2 regions of the Cryptobacterium curtum DSM 15641 genome follow, and region 2 is predicted to be linked to the other one. Evidence: predicted binding sites of a transcription regulator. Region 2 holds the regulator's gene; the other holds the start of a gene.
The links. Region 2 encodes LexA, which represses DNA repair genes until DNA is damaged. Its sites were predicted from a motif close to CNAACANNTGTTNG; they were not measured.
Positions count from the first base shown of each region.

Region 1: CCUR_RS04510 (putative DNA modification/repair radical SAM protein) is a predicted target of LexA. The motif match lies at 2,021-2,034, and genes of this name have one in related genera.

Region 1 is NC_013170.1:1,045,206-1,048,625, reverse strand. It holds gene CCUR_RS04515 (TIGR03915 family putative DNA repair protein) at 1-172, opposite strand, end outside; gene CCUR_RS04510 (putative DNA modification/repair radical SAM protein) at 315-1,766, opposite strand; gene rpoD (RNA polymerase sigma factor RpoD) at 2,187-3,420, shown strand, end outside.
Region 2 is NC_013170.1:852,078-855,497, forward strand. It holds gene dut (dUTP diphosphatase) at 1-384, opposite strand, end outside; gene nrdR (transcriptional regulator NrdR) at 388-831, opposite strand; gene CCUR_RS03670 (hypothetical protein) at 920-1,285, opposite strand; gene lexA (transcriptional repressor LexA) at 1,394-2,032, shown strand; gene miaA (tRNA (adenosine(37)-N6)-dimethylallyltransferase MiaA) at 2,278-3,225, opposite strand; gene miaB (tRNA (N6-isopentenyl adenosine(37)-C2)-methylthiotransferase MiaB) at 3,222-3,420, opposite strand, start outside.

The DNA.
Region 1 (3,420 bases), 190 kb from region 2:
CTTCAACCTGATGGTGCAACTCCCAGGCAGCAAACACCGCGCTCATTAAACCTTCTATTGTGCCGTCATAGATAAGAGCTACGGGATCGGGGCAATCGATGGTTGTGTGCGCCGTCGCAAGCGTGGCATTGCTTGTCGGTGGTAGAGCGGCATTATTGTGCGGTATATTCATGAGGTTCATCTTGTTGTTGCTATAAAGCGTGGCAAACGAATGCATCGCTGCTGAAGAATACCTCTGTTCGTGGGATGCATTTTGCTATCACGCGCTATTCCAAATCTGGCGCGTGAATACTCAGTAGCTAAAAGAGAATCATTCATGACGCACACTTCGTTTCCGCCTCAAAGCTGCCAAGCAACTGGTTGGGATGCTGAGTGCGTGTCACCGGAGCCATTGTCTGTTTGCTCGAAATTGGATCAACCACCTGGCCGGGTATTTCTGCGGGTGCAATAAGATCGTCAAAGGACAGCTGTCCGGCTATTACACCTCCAGAACGCCGTCCGTGTTCACCTCCGTTGATGGCGGCAACAAGCTGGGCTCTGATAGAGTCGCGGTCGAAAGGAATACCGGTGGCACCCCAACTATTATTGCAAGTAATAAAGAACCGTGCTCGCTTATAGACTATGCCGAGCCGACGCAATTCTCTTTCAGTAAGCGTGTGCGTCTTACGCGCTCGCATAATGCTCTGGGCACCGCGCACCCCAATGCCTGGCACGCGCAGTAATTCGCAATAGGGTGCCGTGTTCACTTCTAAGGGGAATCGATCGAGGTGATTGATTGCCCAGTTTGCTTTTGGGTCAAGAGCGAGGTCAAGAAAGGGGTGCGCCTCGTCGATAATTTCAGCGACATCAAAGTGATAAAAGCGCATGAGCCAGTCAGCCTGATACAAGCGATGCTCTCGGTCGAGCTGGATACGAGGGCTTTCGGGGAGCCGTGTATCGTGGTTTACCGGTAGATAAGCGCTAAAGAAAACGCGTTTCATCTGAATGGTTTTATAGAGAGCAGCTGATAAATTGAGAATGTGAAAATCGCTTTCGGGAGTCGCTCCAATAATCATCTGCGTGCTTTGACCGGCGGGCGCAAAGGCACGTGGGCGCGTGAGGGTAGGGGCTTGTTTGCGCCACGCAAGCGCGCGACTCTGCTTTGAGGAAAGAGCGCGCTTATCGGTATCTTCAGTGATGGTGTGCTGGATATATCGCATTGGCCTGATAAGGTTTTGTTTCTGTTTATCAGGTGCAAGCAGGGCAAGGCTTTCTCTACTCGGTAGTTCCATATTCACACTCAAGCGATCGGCCAAGCGTCCCAGTTGATCGATGGCTTCCGAGCTAGAACCAGGGATAGCCTTTGCGTGGATATAGCCCCAAAAGCCATATTCGTCACGCAGGATGCGCAAAGTACGAATCATCAGCTCGCTTGTGTAATCAGGGCTTTTTACGATACCGCTTGAAAGAAAGAGGCCCTCGATGTAATTACGTCGATAGAAGTCAATCGTCAGATCGGCGAGTTCGCGTGGGGAAAACGTGGCGCGCCGATGATCGTTTGAGCACCGATTGACGCAATAGGCGCAGTCGTAGATGCAGGAATTTGACATGAGCACCTTAAGCAAGCAGATACAGCGCCCATCGGGGGTAAAGCTGTGGCAACATCCGGCCGAGTGGGCAGTGCCAAGCTGTCCGCGTCGCGCGTTGCGCTCGACACCGGAAGAGGTGCAGGCAACATCGTACTTTGCGGCATCCGCAAGTATTTCCAGTTTGTCGGCAAGTTCCACGTAAGTCCCCTCGTATTCCAAGACCGTGGTGTTGTAAACTCTGATGCCTTGAATCTCAGCAGTTCAAAACTCAACGCTTTGAAATCCTGCTATCGCACATCTTGATGTTTCAAATCCCAGCAGTCCAAACCTCGATGCTTCAAAGCTCTGTCATTCAAAACCCCTAGTACACCAAGAATTTCAAACCTAACCACACCAGGAAATCCCAGCTGTTAAGATGCAAAAAGCGAATAGATGTTCGTGTTTCATCATTGCAAACAAATGTTCGATTGTCAATGTCCCATGAACCCTTCATGCGATTGAAGTTTGGGCAAGATAGCCCTATTAAGAAGCAGGCGAAGTGTGGTACACTACTTTGCTGTATCTTTACGCCCTGTCTCCGATTTACAGGGTCTGCAGGCTCCTTTGAAAGGAAGTCACGTGGCAGCAGCTTCTCGCACTTCTACGACAGAAAAAGTACCTGGCAAAGACGGCAGCAGCCAGCCGGATGAAGAAATACAAAATCAAGCAGCTTCCGACTCTGAAGATTCAGTCGATCTGGAAGATTTAGAAGCGCCGGATACCGTTGGTGTTCCGGATATTTCTGACGATGCAATCGCGGGGGATAAACCCGAAGCCGAAAGCGAAGAAGATCTTCTTGAGGGAATTCCTGAAGAAGAACTCAAGGCTTCAAGTTCGGTGAGTCTTCCAAAGGTAACCGCTTCGAAATCACGCATTCGCCAGAGTTCGCGCTCTCGTGCTGCTGATACTTCTATTACGATGCTCACCGGCGATCCAGTGCGTATGTACTTGAAAGAAATCGGCAAGGTTCCGCTGCTTACGGCAGCTGAAGAAATCGACCTTGCCATGAAGATTGAAGCAGGTGTCGAAGCAGGCGAGCAGCTCGAAGCTGCAGAGGCCGATAACGCCGAAGAGCTTTCCCGTCGCGAGCACAGGCGCTTGACGCGCATTGAAGCGGTCGGTCTTGATGCAAAGCAGCAGCTTATTGAAGCAAATCTCCGCCTGGTAGTGTCGATTGCAAAGCGGTATGTCGGACGTGGCATGCTGTTCCTCGACCTTATTCAAGAGGGGAATTTAGGTCTTATTCGTGCCGTTGAGAAATTCGACTACACGAAGGGCTTCAAGTTTTCGACGTATGCAACCTGGTGGATTAGGCAAGCTATTACCCGTGCTATTGCCGATCAGGCCCGTACTATCCGTATTCCGGTACACATGGTCGAAACAATCAATAAGCTCGTGCGTATTCAGCGTCAGCTTCTTCAAGAATTGGGACGTGAACCAACCCCGGAAGAAATTGCTGAAGAAATGGATTTGACGCCCGATAGAGTGCGTGAAATCCAGAAGATCAGCCAAGAACCTGTTTCGTTGGAAACACCGATTGGTGAAGAAGAAGACAGCCAGCTGGGCGACTTTATTGAAGATGACGCCGCGGTGGTACCACCGGATGCAGCAAGCTTCAGCATGCTGCAAGAACAGCTGACGAAGGTACTTGATGGCCTGGCCGAACGTGAGCGCAAGGTAATTAGTTTGCGCTTCGGTCTTGAAGATGGTCATCCGCGCACCCTTGAAGAAGTCGGCCGTGAATTCGGTGTGACACGTGAACGTATTCGTCAAATCGAAAGCAAGACACTGGCGAAGCTGCGTCATCCCAGTC
Region 2 (3,420 bases):
GATAATTGTTGGAGACTCAACTTTCATGATAACCAACTGAGCGATGCGATCTCCAACCTGTATGTTAATTGGTGTATGAGGATCAAGATTGATAGCGATACACTTCAGTTCACCACGATAGCCGCTATCAATAAGTCCGGGCGTATTAACTAGTGACAAACCATGTTTAATGGCGGATCCACTTCGTGGAAGAACAAAACCGGCATACCCATGAGGTATTGCAACAGCAAGTCCTGTTGGGATAAGAGCTCGTTCGAATGGTTGAAGTGTAAGCGGAGCTGAAGCGCGCAAATCGATACCAGCATCACCGGCATACGCAGCATGCGGTATAACAGCTTCGGCCGTTAACTTTTTAATCGGCAAAGGGATTTGAGTGGTATCCATAAACTAGAGACCTTTCAAGGCTTTAGCAAACTCATCGACCGTTTTGAAATCTTTATACACGCTTGCAAATCTGATGTAAGCAACCTCATCAAGATCAGCAAGACGCGCAAGAACCATATCGCCAAGTTCTTTTGACTGGATTTCAGTGCGATTGCTGTTACGCAATTCTGCTTCGAGGTCATCAACAAGATCATTTACCTGTTCAGGGGCAATATGACGCTTCGCGCAAGCAATATACACACCATGAAGAATTTTATCGCGATGATATACCTCAGATGAGCCATCGGACTTCAAAACGATAAGGGGATTTTCACCGAGCCGTTCGTAGGTAGTAAAACGACGACCACATGAAAGGCATTCGCGACGACGGCGTATAGAAGCCCCATCCTCTGAAGGTCGAGAATCAACTACTTTTGAATCAGTGTTTCCACATGAAGGGCAACGCATGTCAGTCCTCTCGGTTTGTGAGACGGCATGCATTATAACATCACGTTTATGCGAGCTGATACAACTGGTTAGATATGATTTGCTGTACTTAGAGAATAGCAATCAGTGCACCAGCGGCAATAAGAACATAGACCGCAGCGGCACCAACATTTGTGAACAATGACGGTTTTTCACGATAGCCATAGCCACTTAAATCATGCTTCTTAATATCGGCGGCGATATCGCTTGTCCGAACGAAGTCAACAGCCTGATAAAAAAGACGCTGGGTGGTATCGATAAAGCGCATAACTTTGCTGTATAAAATGTCAGATATGGCTGGTTCATACAACTGTTCTGCTTGCGCAAATGTGCGCTGTGCCTGGGCGAAATCGATAACGGATACCGTCGGTGCTTTATGAGCAGCAACCAGTGCTGAGGAACCCATCACTCGGTAGTCACGCTGTGATCCGTTCATTTTCGCTCCTTCTGACTTGATAAGAACTTCTGTTCGTGTATACTCTAAATCGAACAAAAGTTCTTGTCAATGAAAAATCAAACATTTGTTCGTAAAAAGGAAATGAACATGAACGATCTGACAAAACGCCAGCAACAGGTACTTTCTTGCATTGAAGAATTTATTGAAGAAAAGGGATACGGTCCAACCGTGCGCGAGGTCTGCAATAAATTAGGCCTGCGCTCCCCTTCTACCGTTCATGTGCATCTTCGTGCTCTCGAAGAAAAGGGGCTTATTAATCGTGATCCGCTGAAATCGCGCTCTATTACCCTCACAGGTGCTGCTGCGGAATCTATGGGACAACCTTCTGCGCTGGTCGACACCCCCTACAACGTTGTTACGTTGCCCTTAGTGGGCGATGTAGCTGCAGGAGAACCGATACTAGCTGAAGAAAACATTACCGATCATATTTCACTTCCAACGGAAATTGTCGGCGATGCTGCTTCATTTCTTCTTTCCGTTCACGGCGAATCAATGATTGAAGCCGGTATCAATGACGGCGATTATCTTGTAGTAAAGGAACAACCCACCGCAGTAAATGGCGAAATTGTTGTTGCACTTATCGATGACGGCGCCACCGTTAAACGCTTCTATCGCGAGGCAGACCATATACGGCTTCAGCCTGAAAATTCATCGATGGAACCGATTATTGTTCGGGATTGCACGATTGTCGGCAAGGTTGTGGCACTCTTCAGACCGATACGCTAAGCGAGCCCCTACCCTACAAGTTTTCAAGAAAATAGATACAAGACGCGTATCCAACTAGTGCCCCATCAAAAGGGTGTATTTACGTGCAATACAAAGTTAAATTGATACCCGTATTCCTCAGGGAAAGAATGGGTATCTCCTTTTGCTGCATCGATTATTTATTTGGTAGACAAACCACAGCATAGAACAACTTTTCAGATGCCTACATAGCATATGAAACGTTCCTTTATCGAAAGTGAACATCTCTATACCGTACAGATAGCAAGTGCCTGGGCAAGTATGTCTGACACAGCTCTATTAGTACCATCAATCCAATGAATGCGCGTGTCTTTGCGAAACCAGGTGCGTTGCCGTTTGGCATATTGCTTTGTCGCTGTTTTAATCTTTTCAATAGCCTCATCAAGCGTACAGAGTCCATCAAGAAAGGCCACTATTTCTTTATAGCCAATTGCCTGAGGAGCAGTAATACCACTGCGAAAACCGGCATCAAGCAGCCCAGACACCTCATCAACAAGACCTGCTTCTATCATCGTATCGACCCGCTGATCAATGCGCTGTCGCAGAACATCAGGATCAATAGCAATACCAATATGGGTTGCTGTATAAAATTCATCAATGGTTGCAAGTTTTTGCCGCTGATACGCATACGACGTACCCTGATCAAGCAATTCAAATGCGCGGATAACGCGCTTTGTATCATGTGGATGAATGACCCGCGCCGAATCGGGATCGCGCACAAAAAGACGTTGCCACAATGCTTGACTGCCTTCTGCCTGCCATAGCGCCAGATACGTATCACGTATTGGATTATTAACTTGCTCACCCGCGGGAAAGGTATAGTTATCAATAACGGCACGAATATAAAAACCAGTCCCACCACACAGTACACAGGGGCGATTTTCTTGCGCAAGTTCATCGATAATGGACCGGCCATAGGTCTGAAATATAGCAGCTGAAAACGGCTCACCAGGATCAACAAGGTCAAATCCATAATGATCAACAACACGTTCGGCTGGCGGTAACTTTCCTGTTCCAATATCCATACCGCGATACACCTGCATGCTATCGGCGCTTAAGACCGCTCCTGAAATAGCTTGTGCCACCGCCTGTGCAAGATCAGTTTTACCTGAAGCAGTTGGACCGCAGATGACCAGAGGATGCGGTCTGTGCGATGCAAGCGTGTTTTGAGTCACGACTGCATACTTCCCCGTAGATACCACGTGCGTGCTTCTTCAATATGCGCAGTAACAATGGTGCCTTCCCACTGCTGCAAGGAAGTACCCGCCGGAAGGGGAAGATGCACCGTTTGGTTATAAGGGCTTTTTCCTGCCATCATCGACGCATTGCGTTTGCTTATTCCTTCAATTAAAACAGGCATCGTGCGATCA